Regions from separate parts of the Actinosynnema sp. NPDC050801 genome, predicted to be linked through region 1. Evidence: riboswitches for the same ligand, from Rfam matches in the RefSeq annotation. Region 1 holds a riboswitch; each other region holds the start of a gene.
The links. A riboswitch is a leader RNA that binds a small molecule or an ion and turns the genes downstream of it on or off. The one in region 1 is predicted to bind glycine.
Positions count from the first base shown of each region.

Region 2: linked by a shared signal. The riboswitch ahead of gcvP (aminomethyl-transferring glycine dehydrogenase) and the one ahead of gcvT (glycine cleavage system aminomethyltransferase GcvT) in region 1 are both predicted to bind glycine.
Region 3: linked by a shared signal. The riboswitch ahead of gcvH (glycine cleavage system protein GcvH) and the one ahead of gcvT (glycine cleavage system aminomethyltransferase GcvT) in region 1 are both predicted to bind glycine.

Region 1 is NZ_JBFAQZ010000036.1:34,315-41,228, forward strand. Features, by position in the region: gene AB0K14_RS38865 (CaiB/BaiF CoA-transferase family protein) at 1-657, shown strand, start outside; gene AB0K14_RS38870 (hypothetical protein) at 1,077-1,238, shown strand; gene AB0K14_RS38875 (helix-turn-helix transcriptional regulator) at 1,440-1,928, shown strand; gene AB0K14_RS38880 (hypothetical protein) at 2,039-2,416, shown strand; gene AB0K14_RS38885 (DUF3817 domain-containing protein) at 2,432-2,734, shown strand; glycine riboswitch at 2,798-2,885, shown strand; glycine riboswitch at 2,886-2,984, shown strand; gene gcvT (glycine cleavage system aminomethyltransferase GcvT) at 3,107-4,210, shown strand; gene glyA (serine hydroxymethyltransferase) at 4,226-5,491, shown strand; gene AB0K14_RS38900 (hypothetical protein) at 5,597-6,244, opposite strand; gene AB0K14_RS38905 (prolyl oligopeptidase family serine peptidase) at 6,363-6,914, shown strand, end outside.
Region 2 is NZ_JBFAQZ010000014.1:201,795-208,708, forward strand. Features, by position in the region: gene AB0K14_RS28200 (hypothetical protein) at 1-210, opposite strand, end outside; gene AB0K14_RS28205 (winged helix-turn-helix domain-containing protein) at 207-560, opposite strand; gene AB0K14_RS28210 (YafY family protein) at 610-1,569, opposite strand; gene AB0K14_RS28215 (DUF3224 domain-containing protein) at 1,598-2,056, shown strand; gene gcvP (aminomethyl-transferring glycine dehydrogenase) at 2,166-5,054, opposite strand; glycine riboswitch at 5,208-5,298, opposite strand; gene AB0K14_RS28225 (MerR family transcriptional regulator) at 5,403-5,969, opposite strand; gene AB0K14_RS28230 (bifunctional nuclease family protein) at 6,709-6,914, opposite strand, start outside.
Region 3 is NZ_JBFAQZ010000016.1:165,738-172,651, reverse strand. Features, by position in the region: gene AB0K14_RS29945 (ABC transporter ATP-binding protein) at 1-1,114, opposite strand, end outside; gene AB0K14_RS29940 (hypothetical protein) at 1,163-1,537, opposite strand; gene AB0K14_RS29935 (hypothetical protein) at 1,543-1,725, opposite strand; gene ald (alanine dehydrogenase) at 2,074-3,180, opposite strand; glycine riboswitch at 3,375-3,469, shown strand; gene gcvH (glycine cleavage system protein GcvH) at 3,613-3,993, shown strand; gene AB0K14_RS29920 (L-serine ammonia-lyase) at 3,998-5,362, shown strand; gene AB0K14_RS29915 (glutathione peroxidase) at 5,408-5,893, opposite strand; gene AB0K14_RS29910 (transcriptional regulator) at 5,890-6,204, opposite strand; gene AB0K14_RS29905 (hypothetical protein) at 6,197-6,907, opposite strand.

The DNA.
Region 1 (6,914 bases):
GGCGGCGGGCTGCTGCTGGCGATCGGCGTGCTGGCGGCGCTGTACGAGCGGGAGCGGTCCGGGCGCGGGCAGGTGGTGGACGCGGCGATGGTCGACGGCGCCGCGCTGCTGACCACGTTCCTGCACGGGATGTCGTCGGTCGGGGCGTGGCCCGGCGGGCGCGGGACGAACCTGCTCGACGGCGGGGCGCCGTTCTACGACGTCTACGAGGCGGCCGACGGCAGGTTCGTCGGCATCGGGGCGTTGGAGGAGAAGTTCTACGCCGAGCTGCTGGTGGTGCTCGGGCTGGCCGACGCACGACTGCCGTCCCGGCACGACCCGGCGAACTGGCCGGAGCTGCGGGCCCGCATCGCGGCGGCGGTGGCCACCCGCACCCGTGACGAGTGGGCGGCGCTGGCGGAGGGCACGGACGCGTGCCTGGCGCCGGTGCTGGCACCCGGCGAGGCGCCGGGGTACGGGCACAACGCGCGTCGGGGCACGTTCGTCGAGGTGGGAGGCCTGGCCCAGCCCGCGCCCGCGCCGCGGTTCGAGCGGACGCCCGCCGCGACGCCGAGCCCGCCGCCCACCCCGGGCGAGCACACCGCCGAGGTGCTGGGCGAGCTGGGGTTGGGCGAGGACGAGATCGCCGGGCTGCGGCGGTCCGGGGTGATCGGCTGAACCCCGCTCACTTCCCGCGCCGCCGGATCGGGCGGAAAAAGGGCGCGGGAAATCACCTGAAGGGGTATCGGAAATGAGTGGCAGCCGCCATCGGCCTTTGTCACGGACAGTGCGTGCGCCGGCGCATTCGTGTGATGGGCTGTGGGGGTAGGACGGTGTCGCTGCACCTCGGTGTTCGTGCGAGGGGGGTGGGCGAGTGCCCGTACCTTGGTGATCGGCGGGGCCATGGGTCCCCTTGATCGTCCGATCGGGTGACACCAGGGCCTGCTCAGGCGTGGTTGCGTGGTTGATCGGCGACCGGTCGGGCGACGACGGCGGGTTCGATCGTCATCATCCGGGTGAATGGGGGACCATGTCGGTTGACACGCCCGGAGCGGCACCCGGCCGCCCTGCCCTGTGATACGGACGGAGACCGATCAGTGAACGTCAAGAAGGTGGTGACGCTGGCGGCGGTCGCGCTGGTGCTGTTCCTCCTGATCACCCAGCCGAACGAGTCCGCCGAAGCGGTGCGCACCGCGCTCGGGTGGCTCCAGTCGGGCGCGGAGTCGATCATCACCTTCGTCCGCAGCCTCTTCGCCTGAGACGCCCGCCCGACCTCGTCGAACTCCGCTCAATGCGGTCACGATCGGTGACCGCACGCCCTGAACGTTGCACCGTACGGGTGGAATGAGGGCTATAACGCCCTGGTAACAGGGTTTTGGACAATCCAGGGTCTAGCGGTTGTCGGTACCCGCTAATACGGTGCGTCGCATTGGCTGATCTTCGACCGACGAGGAGGCAGAATGGTCGAGGACTCCGGAGTCGACGAGCTGCTGCGGCAGTGGGCGGCTGAGCGCTCGGACGACGCCGAGCTGCAGGAGGTGAACCGGATCAAGGACGCGTGGCTCGCGGAAGCCCCGCCGTCCGCGCCGGGGATCCCCGTGCAGCGGGCGAATGGCGGTCCCCGCGGCCTGGTGAAGGTCGAGTCCGCGGATCCGGCGTACGTGACGGCGATGCGGAAGCGGGCGCCCGAGGTGCCCGAGGCTCTGCTCGCGGCCGCCGCCAGCTACTGGCAGCTGGTGGGCGACCTGTCCGAGGCGGAGCAGTGGTGGGACGCGGGCATCAGCCCGCTGGACCAGCGCGCTCTGGACTACCGGGCGGCCGGGCTCACGCCCGCCGACCTCGGTCGTCGCCTCGGCCCGATGACGGTGCTCCAGCACCTGCGTCGGGGTAGCGCGGCGGCCTGGTGCGTGGCCAGGCTGCAGAGGCAACGCCGGGACGGCGTCGCTTAGGTTCCGACGAGTCGGGGCGGGCTCCTGTGGTCGAGGGGCCCTCACCGTGAGGGGCGGGCTCCTGCGCGGGGAGCCCCAGCCCCGGGGGATGCACGAAGTACTCTTGAGGCGTGCGAGGCCTCATCACTCCCAAGCGGCTCGCGATCGCGGCCGCCTGCCTGGCGTCGCTGGTCGTGTGCTGCGGCCTGGCCTACTGGCAGTGGGAGCGGTTCTCCGAGGCCGGCGGCACGTTCCAGAACCTGGGTTACGTCTTCCAGTGGCCGCTGTTCGGCCTCTTCCCGGCGTTCATGGTGTGGCGCATCCGCAGGCTGGACGCGCGCCGCAAGGCCGAGGCCGCTGACGGCGCCGTCCCGGAGCCGGTGGCCGCGCCGCCGCGACCGGTCGTTACCGTTGAGCCCGTCAGAGCGCCCGCGCCGGACGACGAGGACGAAGAGCTCGCGGCCTACAACCGCATGCTCGCCGAACTCCACGCGCGGGACCAGCGGTGAAGCGAAGGTAGGGCGATGAGCGGCGCGTTGACCAGGTTCCGGTTCATGGCTTACGTGGTCGGTGTCGGCCTGCTGCTGCTCGTGGTCGCGATGATCGCCAAGTACGCGGGCGGCAACGAGGGCATGATGCAGGTCGTCGGCCCCGTCCACGGTTTCCTGTACGCGGTGTACCTGGTGCTCACCGTCGACCTGGCGCTCAAGGCGCGCTGGTCGATCAAGGGCACCGCCCTGGTGCTGCTCGCGGGCACGATCCCGTTCGTGTCGTTCTACGCCGAGCGCAGGGTGGTCGAGAGCGTCCGGGCCGAGAAGAGCCTGTGAGCGGGGTTGACCCCGTCCGCCGCCCACCCCTAGCGTCTGGCGGTACCAACTGAACACGGCCGTCGATGTCGCGCGGGAGAGTCCCCCACCAGGGCGCCGAAGGAGCAACTCCTCCCCGGAATCTCTCAGGCACAGGTACCGCCCGACGAAGGCAACTCTGGAAAGCAGGCGCACCCGGTGCGCCTCGCCCACGGTGCAAGCCGCCCTCACCCGGTGGCGAAGCTCTCAGGCTCATGGCAGAGGGGGAGGCTCACTCGACGAGGAGTCTCCGATGGACCGTGTCATCCTTTCGACCGTGAAGTTCCCGGACGTGCCCGCGGCCGACCCGACCGGTCGGCGCGCGGGCACGTCCGCACCCAGGGAGGTCTCCGCCTGATGGAAAGCCGCCGCACGCCCCTGAACGCCGAGCACGAGGCGCTGGGGGCCATGTTCACCGACTTCGCGGGCTGGCGGATGCCGCTGCGCTACGACAGCGAGCTGGCCGAGCACCACGCGGTGCGCACGTCGGCGGGCCTGTTCGACCTGACCCACATGGGTGAGATCCGGCTCACCGGCCCGGAGGCGGGCGCCGCGCTAGACCACGCGCTGGTCGGCCACGCGTCCGCGATCGGCGTCGGCCGCGCGCGCTACACGATGATCTGCGAGGCCGACGGCGGCGTCATCGACGACCTCATCGTCTACCGCACGGGCGAGGTCGAGTACCTCGTCGTGGCCAACGCCTCCAACGCCGCCGTCGTGCACGAGGCGCTGGTCGAGCGGGCGAAGGGCTTCGACACCACCGTCGAGGACGCCTCGACCGACTACGCGCTGCTGGCCGTGCAGGGGCCGAACTCGACCGCCATCCTCGCCGGCCTCACGCCCACCGACCTGGGCACGGTCAAGTACTACGCGTCGTACCCGACCGAGGTGGCGGGCAAGCCGGTCCTGCTCGCCCGCACCGGCTACACCGGCGAGGACGGCTTCGAGCTGTTCGTCGCGCCGGACGACGCCGCGCACGTGTGGCAGGCCCTGCTGGAGGCGGGCGCCCCGCACGACCTCAAGCCCGCCGGCCTCGGCTGCCGCGACACGCTGCGGCTGGAGGCGGGCATGCCGCTGTACGGCAACGAACTCGGCCGCGACCGCACGCCGTTCCACGCGAACCTCGGTCGGGTGGTGAAGCTGGACAAGCCGGGCGACTTCGTCGGCCGCGACGCCCTGGCCGCCGTGTCCGAGCAGGGCGTGGACCAGGTCCTCGTCGGCCTCAAGACCACCTCGCGCCGCGCGCCCCGGCACGGGTACCCGGTGCTGGACGCGGCGGGCGCCCCGATCGGCGAGGTGACCAGCGGCGCGTTGTCGCCGACCCTGGGGTACTCGGTGGCGATGGCGTACGTGGCCGTCGGCAGCACCGAGCCCGGCACGGCGCTGTCGGTCGACGTCCGCGGCAAGCACGAGCCGGTCGAAGTCGTCGCACTGCCCTTCTACAAGCGCACCTCGTAAGGGAGATCCACACACATGTCCGAGCACTTCAACACCTCCCTCGCGGAGTTCGACCCGGAGGTCGCGAACGCCGTCGCCGCCGAGCTCGACCGGCAGCAGAGCACGCTGGAGATGATCGCCTCCGAGAACTTCACGCCGGTGTCGGTGCTCCAGGCTCAGGGGTCGGTGCTGACGAACAAGTACGCCGAGGGCTACCCGGGCCGGCGCTACTACGGCGGCTGCGAGAACGTCGACGTGATCGAGCGGCTGGCGATCGAGCGGGTCAAGGCCCTGTTCGGCGCGGGTTTCGCGAACGTGCAGCCGCACTCGGGCGCGCAGGCCAACGCGTGCGCGATGTTCGCCCTGCTCCAGCCGGGCGACACGATCCTGGGCCTCGACCTCGCCCACGGCGGCCACCTCACCCACGGCATGCGGATCAACTTCTCCGGCAAGCTCTACAACGTGGTGCCCTACCACGTGTCGGAGTCCGACGGCCGGGTCGACATGGCCGAGGTCGAGCGGCTGGCCGCGGAGTTCAAGCCGAAGCTGATCGTGGCCGGCTGGTCGGCCTACCCGCGTCAGCTCGACTTCGCCGAGTTCCGCCGGATCGCCGACTCGGTGGACGCGTACCTGATGGTGGACATGGCGCACTTCGCCGGTCTCGTGGCGACGGGCCTGCACCCGAGCCCGGTGCCGCACGCGCACGTCGTGACGACGACCACGCACAAGACGCTCGGCGGCCCGCGCGGCGGTGTGATCCTGACCAACACCGCCGAACTCGCGAAGAAGATCAACTCGGCGGTGTTCCCCGGTCAGCAGGGCGGGCCGCTGGAGCACGTGATCGCGGGCAAGGCGGTGGCGTTCAAGCACGCGGCGTCGCCCGAGTTCGCCGACCGGCAGCGGCGCACGGTCGAGGGCGCGAAGATCCTCGCCGAACGGCTGTCGCGGCCCGACGCGGCGGCGGCGGGCGTGAAGGTGCTCACCGGCGGCACGGACGTGCACCTCGTGCTGGTCGACCTGGTGGCGTCCGAACTGGACGGCAAGCAGGCCGAGGACCGGTTGCACGAGGTGGGCATCACGGTCAACCGCAACGCCGTGCCGAACGACCCCCGCCCGCCGATGGTGACCTCCGGCCTGCGGATCGGCACGCCCGCGCTGGCCACCCGCGGTTTCGGCGCGGCGGACTTCGCCGAGGTGTCGGACGTCATCGCGGCGGCCTTGCAGCCCTCGCCCGACCTGGCGGAGCTGCGGGCGCGGGTCGAGGTGCTGGCCGCCAAGCACCCGCTGTACCCCACGCTGTGACGGTCGTGCGCGTCGGCTGACGCCTACCGCTGCACAACGCCCTGATCCCCCGGCCAACCCCAGGCCGGGGGATCAGGGCGTTCCACAGTGGACCACCCGGGTCGACTAGGCGGCGGGAGCGGTCACCCCCGGCGGGAGGCACTCGATGTTGCGCTTGCCGTTGGGCTGCACCACGAACCAGGTGCCGCCGACGCCCTGGCCCTTCCACTGGCCCGGCGCCTCGTCCTTCGCGTAGGTGTACAGCGGCCAGCCGTCCAGGGTGACCTGGTCGGTGCCGTCGGCCCTCTTCACCGTCGAGACGAGCGCGGGGTCGACGCCCTGCAGCTGCGGCGTGCCGTTGGACAGCACGGGAGGCCACGTCACCGCGCACTGACCCTCGCAGTTGGACTTCGCCGGGTCCGGCGTGTCCTTGTCGAACCGGTACAGCGTCCGGCCGTCGCCGTCCTGCACGACCTCGCCCATCTTGGGCACGCTCTTGCCCACCAACGTGACCTGCGGGCCGGACGGCGCCGGTGCTGCCTGGCCCTCGGGTGCGGCGGCGGGCTCCTCGACAGGCGCCGCTTCCTCGCTGGTCGGAGGGGCCAGGGGCTCCTGCACGTCGCCGTAGTCGCCCTGGGCCGCGGCCCCCACCTGCTCGGTCTGCGCGACCGTCTTGCCCTGCAGGCCGGTGGCGTTGGATGTCCACATGACCAGCGCGAGCACGGCTGCCATGCCGCCCGCGACGGCGATGGCGATGCGGTTTCGTCGGATCACACTCACTCCTCCTTGGTCCGTCAATCGCTCCACCGACGACTACGGCCCTCCCGCCGGTGCGGTTCAGCCGCGGGCCGAATCCGTGAACCAGGACAGGGGGTGCCCGTAGGGTGTCCGGGTGGGCAACGAGATCTCCTTCCCGCGCCAGCACGCGCGCACCCAGCGGTTCACCCTCGGCGCACCGCGGACGTTCACCGCGGCCCCGGACGGCGCCAAGGTGTACTTCCTCCGCACCGCCGCGGCCACGAGCCGGGCGAACGGCCTGTGGGCGTTCGACACCGCGACCCGGACCGAGGCGCTGCTGGTCGACCCGACCACCCTGCTGACCGACCCCGAGGACCTGTCCCCGGAGGAACGGGCACGCCGCGAGCGCGCCCGCGAGCAGGCCGCCGGCATCGTGGGCTACGCCACCGACGGCGCCGCGCGGCAGGCGGTGTTCGCGTTGTCCGGCAGGCTGTTCGTGGTCGAGCTCGCCACCGCCGCCGTCCGCGAGCTGCCGGTCGCCGGCGCGGCCATCGACCCGCGCCTGGACCCCACCGGCCACAAGGTCGGGTACGTGGCCGACGGCGCGCTGCACGTGGTCGACCTGGGCACCGGCGAGGACCGCGTGGTCGCCTCGCCGGACGGGCCGGACGTCACCTGGGGTCTGGCGGAGTTCATCGCGGCCGAG
Region 2 (6,914 bases), on a different contig from region 1:
GGCGGTGCGCTGCTGCACGTCCAGGGTGTTCTCGGCCAGCTGCTCGTAGCGGCGCACGAGTTGGCGCAACCCCTCGGCCCGCTCCGCGTCGAGCTTGGACTTGCGGGTCTCTAGGTAGCCGTTGATCAGGAACATCACGAACACGAGGGTCAGGAACAGCACGCCGACCGCGAACACCGCGGACGGCCAGGTCATCTGGTCGAGGTTCATCGCGAACGCTCCTCTCGGGCCGGACCGCGTGACGAGTCCGTTGTGGTCAGGGTGGCGGCGGCCGCGGCGAGCAGCGCCGGGGTCAACCGCAGGTCGAAGTCCGCGACCTCGAAGTACTTCATGGCCTTGCCGTCCTCCGACAGCTCCAGGCTGCCGACGACCAGCCCGGCCGCCTCCAGCCGTTGCAGGTGCATGTGCAGCAGCGGCCTGCTCACCCCGATGACGCGGGCGAGGTGGCTCACGTAGTCGCGACCGCCCGCCAGCGTCGCGACGATGCGCAGCCGCAGCGGGTTGGACAGCGCGGCCAGCACCTCGACCAGCTCGTCACCGGTCGGCGAGGTGCCTGTCATGGCACTCCTTCACGTGTAAGAACTTTCTTACACGTGTAACCGTAGCACGTCAGCGCTGGTAGAGGGCGGCCATGGCGGTGATCCGGGCGATGACCCGCTCGCGCAGCTCCGGTGGCTCCAGCACGTCGACCTCGGGACCGAGGCGGAGCAGGTCGACCACCGCGTGCTCCAGCGACTCGACCGGGATCCGGACCGTCGTCCACTCGCCCTCGGGCTCGACGTCCCGGAGCTCGCGGGCGGCGACGAGGCCGAGCAGGACCTGCGCACCGCGCAGCCCGTTCGGCGTCATCCGGACCGTCACCCGCATCGGGTACATGCGCCGCTCGAACCGCTCCGACCAGCCCGCCCAGTACTCGGCCAGGTCGAACCCGTCGGGCCGGTCGAACGACTCGTCCAGCGCGGTCAGCTCCACCACCCGGGAGACCCGGTAGGTGCGCAGGCCGTCCGTGCGGGCGACGAGGTACCAGGTGCCCGCCTTGAGCACGAGCCCGAGCGGCTCGACCGTCCGCTCCACCTCGACCTGCGCCCACCGCACGTACCGGACGCGCAGCCGTCGTTGCTGCCACACGGCCTCCGCGATCGCGGCCACGTGCGGCGTCCCCTCGTTGCCGCGGAACCAGCCCGGCGCGTCCAGGTGGAACCTCTCCCGCACCCGCGCGGCCCGCGACCGCAGCTCCGGCGGGAGGGCGGCGAGCACCTTGAGCTGGGCCGCCGCCACCACCGCGCCCAGCCCCAGCTCGGCCGCCGGACCCGGCATCCCGGCCAGGAACAGCGAGTCGGCCTCCTCGGTGGTCAACCCGGTGAGCCGGGTGCGGTACCCGTCGACCAGCCGGTAGCCGCCCGCCGGGCCGCGGTCGGCGTACACCGGGACGCCCGACGCGCCGAGCGCCTCGACGTCGCGGTAGACGGTGCGGACGGAGACCTCCAGCTCGTCGGCCAACTCCTGCGCCGTCATCCGGCCGCGCGACTGGAGCAGGAGGAGCAGGGACAACAACCGGCTGGCACGCATGGCGCCATCCTGACAGGAGCTGTCAGGTATGCACGGCAAGCTCCTGGCCATGACCACCGCACAGGCCAACGCCGAGATGAAGAGCTGGGACGAGCACACGTGGGACGGCCGGCGCTACGACGAGGTCACCGGTCCGAAGCAGACGGTGGGCGGCATGACCGTCTCCTACACCGGCGACCTGGAGGCGTTGGGCGACATGCGTTTCGTCATGTCCTACCCGGACGACGACTCCTGCGCCTCCACGGGCTACGAGGTCGTGACCGGCACCCTGGACGGCCGCGAGGGCAGCTTCGTGCTGCACCACACCGGCGGTTTCCGCGACGGTGTCGCGGACGGGACGTTCACCGTCGTCTCGGCGACGGGCGGCCTCTCGGGCCTGACCGGCACCGGCCGCATCACGTGGGCGCAGGGCGGACCGGGCCGGTTCGAGCTGACCTACGAGCTGCCTCGACCCGGCACCGCCCCACGACCGGATGACGAAGGGTGATCCCTCCGCGGTCCATGCCGGGCCGACCCACCACGACACCGCGCGCCCACCACGACGCCGGGCGCCGGCCGCGACACGCGCGACCGGCGCCCGGTGTGGCGCGGTGCGATCAGCCGCCGTAAGCGGAGACCGGCGGGCAGGAGCAGACCAGGTTGCGGTCGCCCTTGGCACCGTCGATGCGGCGCACCGGAGGCCAGATCTTCGGCGCCGCCGTGCCCACCGGGAACACCGCCACCTCACGGCTGTACGGGTGGTTCCACTCGGTCGCGATCGACGCCGCCGTGTGCGGCGCGTTGCGCAGCGGGTTGTCGTCCGCCGGCCACTCGCCCGAACCGACGCGGTCGATCTCGTGCCGGATCGCGATCATCGCGTCGATGAACCGGTCGATCTCCGCCAGGTCCTCGCTCTCCGTCGGCTCCACCATGAGCGTGCCCGCCACCGGGAACGACATGGTCGGCGCGTGCAGCCCGTAGTCGGCCAACCGCTTCGCCACGTCGTCCACCGTCACACCGGTCGCCTTGGTGATCGGCCGCAGGTCGAGGATGCACTCGTGGGCCACGAAACCGCCCTCGCCGGTGTAGAGCACCGGGAAGTGCTCGTCCAACCGCCGCGCCACGTAGTTCGCCGCCGCCACCGCCGTCAACGTCGCCCGCCGCAGGCCGTCCGCGCCCATCATCCGCACGTACGCCCACGAGATCGGCAGGATCGACGCCGAACCCCACGGCGCGGCGCTGATCGGCCCGACACCGGTCGCCGGGCCGGCCGTCGGCTGCAACGGGTGGTTGGGCAGGAACGGCGCCAGGTGCGAGCGCACGCCGATCGGCCCGACACCGGGACCACCGCCGCCGTGCGGGATGCAGAACGTCTTGTGCAGGTTCAGGTGCGACACGTCCGACCCGAACTTGCCGTACTGCGCGAGCCCGATCAACGCGTTGAGGTTCGCGCCGTCGACGTACACCTGGCCGCCCGCGTCGTGCACCAACCCGCACACCTCGCGCACGGTGTCCTCGTACACCCCGTGCGTGGACGGGTAGGTGATCATGATCGCGGCCAGCGCGTCGCGGTGCGCGTCGATCGTCGACCGCAGGTGCTCGACGTCCACGTTGCCGTGGTCGTCGCACTTGACGACCACCACCCGCATCCCGGCCATCACGGCGGACGCGGCGTTGGTGCCGTGCGCGCTGGACGGGATCAGGCACACGTCGCGGTGCGCGTCGCCGTTGGCGCGGTGGTAGGCGCGGATCGCGAGCAGGCCCGCGAACTCGCCCTGGCTGCCCGCGTTGGGCTGCAACGACACCGCGTCGTACCCGGTGATCTCGGCCATCCACCGCTCCAGGTCACCGACGATGGCCAGCAGCCCCTCGGCGTCGGACGCGGGCGCGAACGGGTGCAGGTCGGCGAACTCCGGCCACGTGATCGGCTCCATCTCGGCCGTGGCGTTGAGCTTCATCGTGCACGAGCCCAGCGGGATCATGCTGCGGTCCAGCGCCACGTCCTTGTCCGACAACGCCCGCAGGTAGCGCAGCAACGCGGTCTCGGAGCGGTGCGCGTGGAACACCGGGTGGGTCAGGTAGTCGCTGGTGCGTCGCAGGTCGGCGGGGATGCCGTCGGCGGTGTCGGCGTCCAGGCCGTCCACGTCGGAGACGGTCACGCCGAACGCCTTCCACACCAGTTCCAGGTGGTCGCGCGTGGTGGTCTCGTCGCACGCGATCGACACCACGTCGGCGTCGACCTGCCACAGGTTCACGCCGAGGTCGCGCGCGGCGGACACGACGTCGGCGGCACGGCCCTCGACCCGCGCGCGCACGGTGTCGAAGAACTCGCCGTGCACGATCTCGACGCCGCCCTCCAACAGGCCCCCGGCCAGCACGGTCGCCATCCGGTGGGCGCGGGTCGCGATCGCCTTCAGCCCGTCCGGACCGTGGTACACCGCGTACATCGAGGCGATCACCGCGAGGAGCACCTGCGCGGTGCAGATGTTGCTGGTCGCCTTCTCCCGGCGGATGTGCTGCTCGCGCGTCTGCAACGCGAGGCGGTAGGCCAGGGAGCCGTCCGCGTCGACGGACACGCCGACGAGCCGTCCGGGCAGCTGCCGCTCCAGGCCCTGGCGCACCGCCATGTAACCGGCGTGCGGCCCACCGAACCCGATCGGCACGCCGAACCGCTGGGTCGTGCCCACGACGACGTCCGCGCCGATCTCGCCGGGCGGGCGCAGCAGCGTCAGCGACAGCAGGTCGGCGGCGACCACGGCCATCGCGCCGGCCTTGTGGATCTCCTCGATCACGGCCTGGTGGTCGCGGACCACGCCGGACGCGCCCGGGTAGGACAGCAGCACGCCGAAGAAGTCGCCGCCGAGGCCGAGCCCTTCGATGCCCTGCGACAGGTCGGCGGTGACGATCTCGATGCCCAGCGGCTCGGCGCGGGTCTCGATGACGGCCAGCGTCTGCGGCAGCGTGTCCGCGTCCACCACGAACTTGCCCGACTTGGACCGGCCCGCGCGGCGGACCAGCGTCATGGCCTCCGCGGCGGCGGTGGACTCGTCCAGCATCGAGGCGTTGGCCAGCGGCAGGCCGGTCAGGTCGCCGACCATGGTCTGGAAGTTGAGCAGGGCTTCGAGGCGGCCCTGGGAGATCTCCGGCTGGTACGGCGTGTAGGCGGTGTACCAGGCGGGGCTCTCCAGCACGTTGCGGCGGATCACCGGCGGCGTGGTGGTGCCGTAGTAGCCGAGCCCGATCATCTGCGTCATCGGGCGGTTGCGCGCGGCCAGGGCGCGCAGCTCGGCCAGCGACTCGGTCTCGGTGGCGGGCGCGGGCAGGTCCAGCACCAGGTCGCGCTCGCGGATCGACTCGGGGACGGCGTGCTGCGCCAGTTCCTCCAGGGAGCCGACACCGATGACGTCGAGGATGCGGGCCAGCTCCGCGGGCCGCGGGCCCACGTGCCGGTCGGCGAACGGGGTGCCGTGCTCGAGTGCGGCGAGGGGGATGCGGTCCTGCGTCATCGGGGCTGCCTCCAGGGCTCCGGACAGACTTCTGCCGTTGCCCTCCCCCTCTGTCTTCTGCCCGTCGGCGGGCGCCTGAGAGCTTCACCCGGCTGTCGGGCTTGCACCGTCGGCGGGGTCGGCCGGTGTGCCCGACCCGCTTTCCAGAGGCGTCTCACCCGCACGGTCCTTGCGCCTGAGAGGTTCCGGGGAGGATTTGCTCCTTCGGCGCCGAGACGGGCTCGGACTCTCCCGCACGGGATAAAGCGACTACGCGCGAAATCGTACCCGGCGGACGTGCCCGGGGTACCACCGGCGCGACGTGGATCTCAGTGCGCCGCAGCAGGTCCGCCGGCCGTCGCGCCCGGATCAGCCGATGGCCCGGGTGCGACGGCGGCGGGACAGCTCGTCGTCGGCCGGTTCCACGATCTCGCCGCCGTCGGCGCGTTCGGCGGGGAAGTCGTGGATCGTGCCGCTGATCTCCCGCATCGCGCCGCTGACCGCGATGCCGAACACCCCCTGGCCGCCCTGCAGCAGGTCGACGACCTCCTCCGGCGAGGTGCACTCGTAGACCGTGGTGCCGTCGCTGAACAGCGTGATCCGGGCCAGGTCCTGCACGCCGCGGCGGCGCAGGTGGTCGACCGCGGCCCGGATGTTCTGCAGCGAGACGCCGGTGTCCAGGAGTCTCTTGACGACCTTGAGGACCAGGATGTCCTTGAACGAGTAGAGCCGCTGGCTGCCTGAGCCGTGGGCACTCCTTATGGTCGGGTTGACCAATCCGGTGCGCGCCCAGTAGTCCAGCTGGCGGTAGGTGATGCCCGCGATCTGGCACGCGGCGGGGCCGCGGTACCCGACCAGTTCGTCCGGCAGCGAGGAGTCCGGGAACAGTTCACCCTGTTCTCCGGATCCGGCCCGGATGGGCGCTTCCTCGACCACGCCTGCCTCCCCTCGGTCCGGTCACGACGACCGGCGACCAACGTGAAGCCGCCGCGGTGTCCGAATCACACCGTGGCAATTCACCTGAGTTCGACGGTAAGACCGCCTAGGGGGCAGGTCAACGCGACGCGCTGGGCGTGTCTGACCTCAAGGTCAGGTTGAGGTTGAGAGAGTCGCCCGTTGTAAGCCATTCGGGTGACGTTTAGTGATCGTTTAGTTCAGCAACGTTGACGTTGTGTAACCCGACCACGCGACACCCGAAAGTGGGACGCGTGGTTGATCAGTCACGCACCGCACACGCCTACGGGAAGCCGTTCACGGCCCGCGGCCGACGTCGCGCCCCTTCGCGGGTGTCGGGTCTTGTCAAGCACCCGACCCGCTTGTCCACCCTCGGCCGGCCGAAATCGTCGGTGCGTGCCGGCAAGATGAAGAACAGGGATCCCCCGGGCGGGGACCCCTGCGGAAGCGCGGACGGGCCGAACGAACAGCCGGACGGAACGGACGAACCAGGACGAGCCGGGAACCGGCGGCGCCAGGACGCGGACGACAACCGGCGGCGCAGGAGGCGGACGACAGCCGGGTCCAGGACGCGGACGGCAGCCGACGGCGCCAAGGATCGGACGACAGCCGGCGGCCAGGACGCGGACACGGCCCGCAACCGCACCGGGTAACGAACGTCGCCGGACCGCTGACTCGGGCGGGCACCGGCGAACGCGGTGGAACGACGAGACGGCTCGGGCTACGTGTCCGCGCCGCGGAAGTCCTCCGGCGACACGGAGTCGAGGAACTCGCGGAACTTCTCGACCTCGTCCTCCTGCTCGTCCGGGATGATGAGACCGGCCTCCGCCAGCACCGACTCCTCGGCGTGGATCGGCACACCGATCCGCAACGCCAGCGCCACCGAGTCGCTCGGCCGCGCCGACACCCGGATGTCACCGTCGAACA
Region 3 (6,914 bases), on a different contig from region 1:
GGTAGCCCGGCTGGTCCTGCGGGGGCTGTTGGTACTGCTGCTGGTAGCCGGCCGGCGGTTGCTGGTACGGCTGCTGCTGGAACGGCTGCGGCGGGGTCTGGTAACCGGGCTGCTGCTGGTAGGGCTGCTGGTAACCCGGTTGCTGCTGGTAAGGCTGCTGATACCCCGGCTGCTGGTAAGCGACCGGCTGCGCGTACTGGCCCGGCGCCGCGTACTGGCCGTTGGTGAGCTGGAAGAACAGCCGCTCCAGGTCGGCCTTCTCCTCCTGGATGCCGTAGATCGACACGCCCGCCTTCAACGCGATGTCGGCGACCTGCTTGGCGGTCACCCCGCTGATCGCGATGCGACCGTCCGGCAGCTGCTCGATCGCGCCGACGCCGTCCTCGCGCAGCGCCGCGACCAGCGCGCCCGTGTCGGACGGCTGCACGAGCACCCTGGCCTGCTGCTGGTCGCGCAGGTGGTCCAGCGGCCCGTGGTACATGGTCTGGCCGCGGCTGATGATGACCACCTGGTCGACGGTCTGCTCGACCTCGGCCAGCAGGTGGCTGGAGATCAGCACGGTCCGCCCGCCGCGGGCGTAGGACTGCAGGAACGTCCGCAGCCACGCGATGCCCTCCGGGTCCAGCCCGTTGGCCGGCTCGTCGAGCACCAGGACCTGCGGGTCGCCCAGCAGCGCGGTGGCCAGCGCCAACCGCTGCTTCATGCCCAGCGAGAACCCGCCCGCCTTGCGGTCACCCGCCGCGCCGAGGCCGACGAGCTGGAGCACCTGGTCGGCGCGCGAGTCCGGCACGCCGATCGCGGCGGCGTAGACCAGCAGGTGGTTGCGGGCCGTGCGCTTGGGGTGGAAGCCCTGCGCCTCCAGCACCGCGCCGACCACCCGCGCCGGGTTGCCCAGGTGGCTGAACGGCCTGCCGTTGATCAGTCCGGTGCCCGCCGTCGGGGTCACCAGGCCGAGCAGCATGCGCAGCGTCGTCGTCTTGCCCGCCCCGTTGGGGCCGAGGAAACCGGTCACCGAACCGGGTTCCACCGTGAAGCTGAGATTCTGCACCGCTGCGACCGGACCGAACTGCTTGGTCAAGTTCTGCACCACGATGCGGCCAGTGCCGTCGTGCACGCGTCCCTCCCGAGTACTCCTACCGGGCGTCATCCTGCCCTAGGCGGATCACTCGGGGAGGGCGTGTCGCGGTTTCGACGCCACTCTCGGTATCTCGGTGGTCGTCTCCACCTCCGTCGAACGGCGCAACGTGCGCAGCGGGCGGCGGCGTTCGCGGTGCGGCAGGCCGTCGCCGATGAGGTGCTGGTGGGCCATCGTCCACACCTGGCACGGCCACTTCCGGTGCCGCAGGATCCCGGGGCACGCGCCGCAGCGGCCGTCCGGATCCGGTTGGTGCACGGTCAACAACAGCCGCCAACCGTCGGCCAGGCGGTGGATCTCGGAGCGCGCGAGCGGCACGAGGGCGTCCGCCTCACCGCTCTCGGCCACCTCGTCCAGCAACGCCAACCGGCGCAGCACGGCGGCCCGCAGTGCCTCGTCCACGCGCCTCACATCCTGTCGGCGGCTTGGTCGAGCAGGCGGTGCAACCTGCGGGTCTGTGTGACCGACATCACGGCGGACTCGCCCGGCGGTGCGACCAGCAGAACCCGGTCGTCCTCGACGAGCACGGTCATCGACCGGTCCCGTCCGAACGGGTCGTGGCAGTCGATCCAACCCTCAGGCTCAGCCATCTGCGCTCCGATCGCCAGGTGCGCGGCAGACGCCGCGCGAGCGGACGACCCCGCTGCGTAGCTGCGGAGTTCCCGCCCTGTGCATCGGTCACCGGGCCGTCGTGACTTACCTGTTACGACGTGAATTCACTCGTTTGCTTGAGCGCGCACACAGCGAGTCGCCACCGCCGGGCGAAAAGTCGTCCGGATCGGTGGGGTCACTGGGCACGGCGCCGTGTTCCCGGCTAAGATTGGTGACGCGGCCCGCTCCCAGTGACCCCCAGGCTGGTTGAGCGGGCCGTCTTATCGTCGAAGGGCCCCGCTCACAGCACGTGAGCGGGGCCCTTCGCACTTGGCGGAGCGGTCGCCTCAGAGGTCGAGCGGCGTGTGGGTCATCCCGTGGGCCTGCGCCACCGGCAGGTTGGCCAGCAGGCCGTCGTGCGCGTTCAGGCCGAGCGCCAGCGACGCGTCCGCGCGCAGCGCCGCTTCCCAGCCCTGGTCGGCCAGCGCGACGGCGTGCGGCAGGGTCACGTTGGTCAGCGCGTAGGTCGACGTGCGCGGCACCGCGCCGGGCATGTTCGCCACGCAGTAGAAGACCGAGTCGTGCACATGGTAGGTCGGGTCGGCGTGCGTGGTCGGCCGCGAGTCGGCGAAGCAGCCGCCCTGGTCGATCGCGATGTCCACCAGCACCGAGCCGGGCTTCATGTCGGCCACCAGCTCGTTGCCCACGAGCTTCGGCGCCTTCGCACCGGGCACCAGCACCGCACCGATCACCAGGTCGGCCTCGCGCACGGCCTGCTCGACCGAGTAGCGGTTGGACGTCACGGTGCGCAGGCGGCCCTGGTAGAGGGCGTCGATGTGGCGCAACCGGTCCACGTTGGTGTCCAGGATCTGCACGTCCGCGCCCATGCCGACGGCGATCGCGGCCGCGTTCAGGCCCGCCACGCCGCCGCCGATGACCACCACGCGCGCCGGGTGCACACCGGGCACGCCGCCGGGCAGCACGCCGCGGCCGCCGGAGGGCTTCATCAGCGCGAACGCGCCCACCTGCGGCGCGAGGCGGCCGGCGACCTCGGACATCGGCGCCAGCAGCGGCAGCGCGCCGTTCGCGGTCTGCACGGTCTCGTAGGCGATCGCGGTGGTGCCGGAGTCCAGCAACGCCTGCGTCAGCGGTCGGTCGGCGGCCAGGTGCAGGTAGGTGAACAGGACCTGGCCCTTGCGCAGCCGCGGGTACTCCTCGGCGATCGGCTCCTTGACCTTGAGCACCAGGTCGCCCTCGGCCCACACGTCGTCCGCCGTGGCCAGCACCTTGGCGCCGGCGGCCAGGTACTCCTCGTCCGTGATCGCCGATCCGAGGCCCGCACCGGTCTCGACCACCACGTCGTGACCGCGCTGCGTCAGCTCGTGGGCGCCCGCCGGGGTCAGCGCGACGCGGTACTCGTGGTTCTTGATCTCCCGGGGGACTGCGATCCGCACGGTGGACTCCTTCGGCCGTTGTTACACCAAAGGTCCGGTAACGGGGTTTCGGTGTCATCGTGCCGCCGGCACCAACGGACCGGTGCGGTGTTGTGCGGATCGAACAAGTCGGCGGTCGCGTTGACACCCGTCGACCTCGGCACCTAGCGTTCGGGCCACCAACTGAACATCGGCCGCGGCGCAGGATGAGCGCCGGAACCCGCGCGGGAGAGACCTCGGTGAGCGTGCCGGGGCGCCGAAGGAGCAAGTCCCCCGCACACTCTCAGGCAGCGAGAACCGCTCGGGTGAGGCGACTCTGGAAAGCGTGCCCCTCGGCGCGCACCCACGGTGCAAGCCGGGTCGGATCGACGGTCAGCCGTCGCGCCGGCGCGGCGAAGCTCTCAGGTCCCAGGACAGAGTGGGGATCCGGACCTCGCCCAAGGGAGCGCTGTCGTGACTTTTCCGGACAACCTGCTGTACACGCCCGAGCACGAGTGGGTGGACTGGGCGCCGGGTACCCAGGACCCCGTGGCGGTCGGTATCACGTCGTACGCGGCGGAGTCGTTGGGTGACATCGTCTTCGTGGAGCTGCCCGCGCTCGGCGCCGTGGTCACGTCCGGCGAGGTGTGCGGCGAGCTGGAGTCGACCAAGTCGGTGAGCGACCTGTACGCGCCGGTCAGCGGCGAGGTGGTGGAGGTCAACACCGCGGCCGCCGACGACCCGTCGTTGATCAACAACGACCCGTACGGCGCCGGCTGGCTGTTCAAGGTGGCCGTGACCGACGCGACCGGGTTGCTGACCGCCGCCAAGTACGCGGAACTGACCGGGGACTGACGTCATGGCGATCAGCGTGTTCGACCTGTTCTCCGTGGGGATCGGACCGTCCAGTTCGCACACCGTCGGTCCGATGCGCGCGGCCATGATGTTCGCCGACCGGCTGCGGCCGGTGCTGGAGTCCGTCGACCGCGTGCACGTGGAGCTGTTCGGGTCGCTCGGCGCGACCGGGCACGGGCACGGCAGCCCGAAGGCGGTGATGCTCGGGTTGGAGGGCCACCGGCCGGAGGACGTCGACCCGGCGGAGGCCGAGCGACGGTTGGCGGAGATCCGCGCCACCGGGCGGTTGCGGCTGGGCGGCGTGCGGGAGATCGCGTTCCGCGAGGACCCCGACCTGGTGATGCACCGGCGGAAGTCGTTGCCGTTGCACCCCAACGGCATGAGCTTCACCGCCCACTCGGGTGATGCCGTGGTCGACTCGGCGGTGTACTACTCCGTCGGCGGCGGCTTCGTGGTGGACGACACGGCCACCGGCACCGACCGGATCAAGGCCGACGAGACGCCGCTCGCGCACCCGTTCCGCACCGGTGACGAGCTGTTGGCGCGGTGCCGCGAGACCGGGTTGTCGATCAGCGAGGTGATGCTGGCCAACGAGTTGTCCTGGCGTGACGAGGCCTCGGTGCGTTCGGGGCTGCTGCACATCTGGGACGTGATGCAGGCGTGCGTCGAGCGCGGCTGCACCATGGACGGCGTGCTGCCCGGTGGGCTGAAGGTCCGGCGGCGCGCGGCCGAGATGCGGCAGCGGATGGCCGCCGAGCACTACGCCACGGACCCGTTGCGGGTGATGGACTGGGTGACGTTGTTCGCCTTGGCGGTGAACGAGGAGAACGCCGCCGGCGGTCGGGTGGTGACCGCGCCGACCAACGGCGCGGCCGGCATCGTGCCGGCAGTGCTGCACTACTACTCGCGGTTCGTGCCCGGCGCGTCCGACGACGGGGTGGTGCGGTTCCTGCTGACGGCGGGCGCGGTCGGCGTGCTGTTCAAGGAGAACGCGTCGATCTCGGGCGCCGAGGTGGGGTGCCAGGGCGAGGTCGGCTCTGCCTGCTCGATGGCGGCGGGCGGGCTGGCCGAGGTGATGGGCGGCACGCCCGAGCAGGTCGAGAACGCGGCCGAGATCGCGATGGAGCACAACCTCGGGCTGACCTGCGACCCGATCGGCGGGCTGGTGCAGATCCCGTGCATCGAGCGCAACGCGCTGGCGTCGATCAAGGCCATCACGGCGGCGCGGATGGCGTTGCGCGGCGACGGTTCGCACTTCGTGTCGCTGGACAAGGTCATCAAGACCATGCGTGAGACGGGCAAGGACATGAAGGTCAAATACAAGGAGACCGCGCGCGGCGGGCTCGCGGTGAACGTCATCGAGTGCTGATCCGGGCGCGGGAGGTGGCCGGTCGGTCACCTCCCGCGCGCCGGACTACGGCAGCACGGACTCGATCGCCTTCACGACCGCCTCGTCCTCCGGCTCGGTGGACGGGCGGAAGCGGGCGACGACCTCGCCGGAGGGGGCGAGCAGGAACTTCTCGAAGTTCCACTGCACGTCGCCCGCCGCGCCGTCGGTGTCGGCGAACGCCGTCAGCTCGGCGTACAGCGGGTGCCGGGACGGGCCGTTCACCTCGACCTTCTCGAACAGCGGGAACGTCACGCCGTACGTGGTGGAGCAGAACGTGGCGATCTCCTCCGCCGTGCCCGGCTCCTGCCCGGCGAACTGGTTGCACGGGAACCCGACCACGGAGAAGCCCTGCGCCGCGTACCGCTCGTGCAGCCGCTCCAAGCCCTGGTACTGCGGCGTCAGACCGCACTTCGAGGCGACGTTCACCACCAGCAGCGCCTTGCCCGCCAACGCGCCGAGGGTCGACGGCTCACCGGACAGGGTGTGCAGCGGGATGTCGTGGATGCTCATGCCTGCGAGGCTACGTGCCGCTCCACCAGCGCACGCAGGGCCGCCATCTCCACCGCCAGCGCGGCACGTCCCGCCGGGGTGACGCCGACCCACGTCCGCGGCCGCTTGCCGTCGTAGTCCTTCTCCACCGCCACCAGGCCGGCCTGCTCCAGCACGGCGATGTGCCGCGACAGGTTGCCCGCCGTCAGCTCCAAAGTGGACCGCAGGTAGCCGAACCCGACCCGCTTCGCCTCCGCCGCCACGGTGAGGATGCCCAGCCGGTGCCGCTGGTGCACCACGTCGTCCAGTGACGCGGTCGGGTGCTCAGCCACGCCGCAGGCCCACCAAGCCGCCGACGAGGAGCACCGACCCGGGCAGCACGACCACGCTGCCCAGCGACCAGGCGGTGGGCTGGGACACCACCAGCGGCGTGAACGCGGCCGACACGCACAGCGCCACGAGGTACGCGGCGGTGATCGTGGTGAACCGGGTGCTGCGCTCCAGCGCCGCCAGCACCACCAGGCCCAGGCCGATCGCGATGAACTGCGCGATCGCCGGCTGGTCGTGCTGGAGCACCGCCGTGCCGAGCACGGCCGCCGTCGACGTCACCGCCCGCGGCGCGCCCCGGTGCCACAGCACGGTCGCCACCGCCAGGACGATCAAGCCGGCACCCGTGCCGGAGTAGAACCGGAACGGCAGGTGCTCCAGCGCCAACCCGACCACCGGACCGCTCAGGCCGATCACCGTCGCGCCGAGGTAGCCCCGCGTGGACGTCTCGATCCCCACCCGCGTGCCGCGCCTGCGGTACCACCACACCGTCGCCAGACCGCCCGCCAGCAGCACGACCAGCCAGAACAGGCCGAGCAGCACGGGGTAGCGCACCTCGAACCCCCGGCTCGGCGGCTCGGCGGGCGCGTACAGCGGCAGGGCCAGGAACGACGCGACGCCGAAGAACAGCAGCGGGAACGAGTAGGCGTGCCGGTCCTCGCGCGCTCGACGGCGCAGCTCGGCCAGGTCACCCAGCAGGTCTGCCACCCAGTCA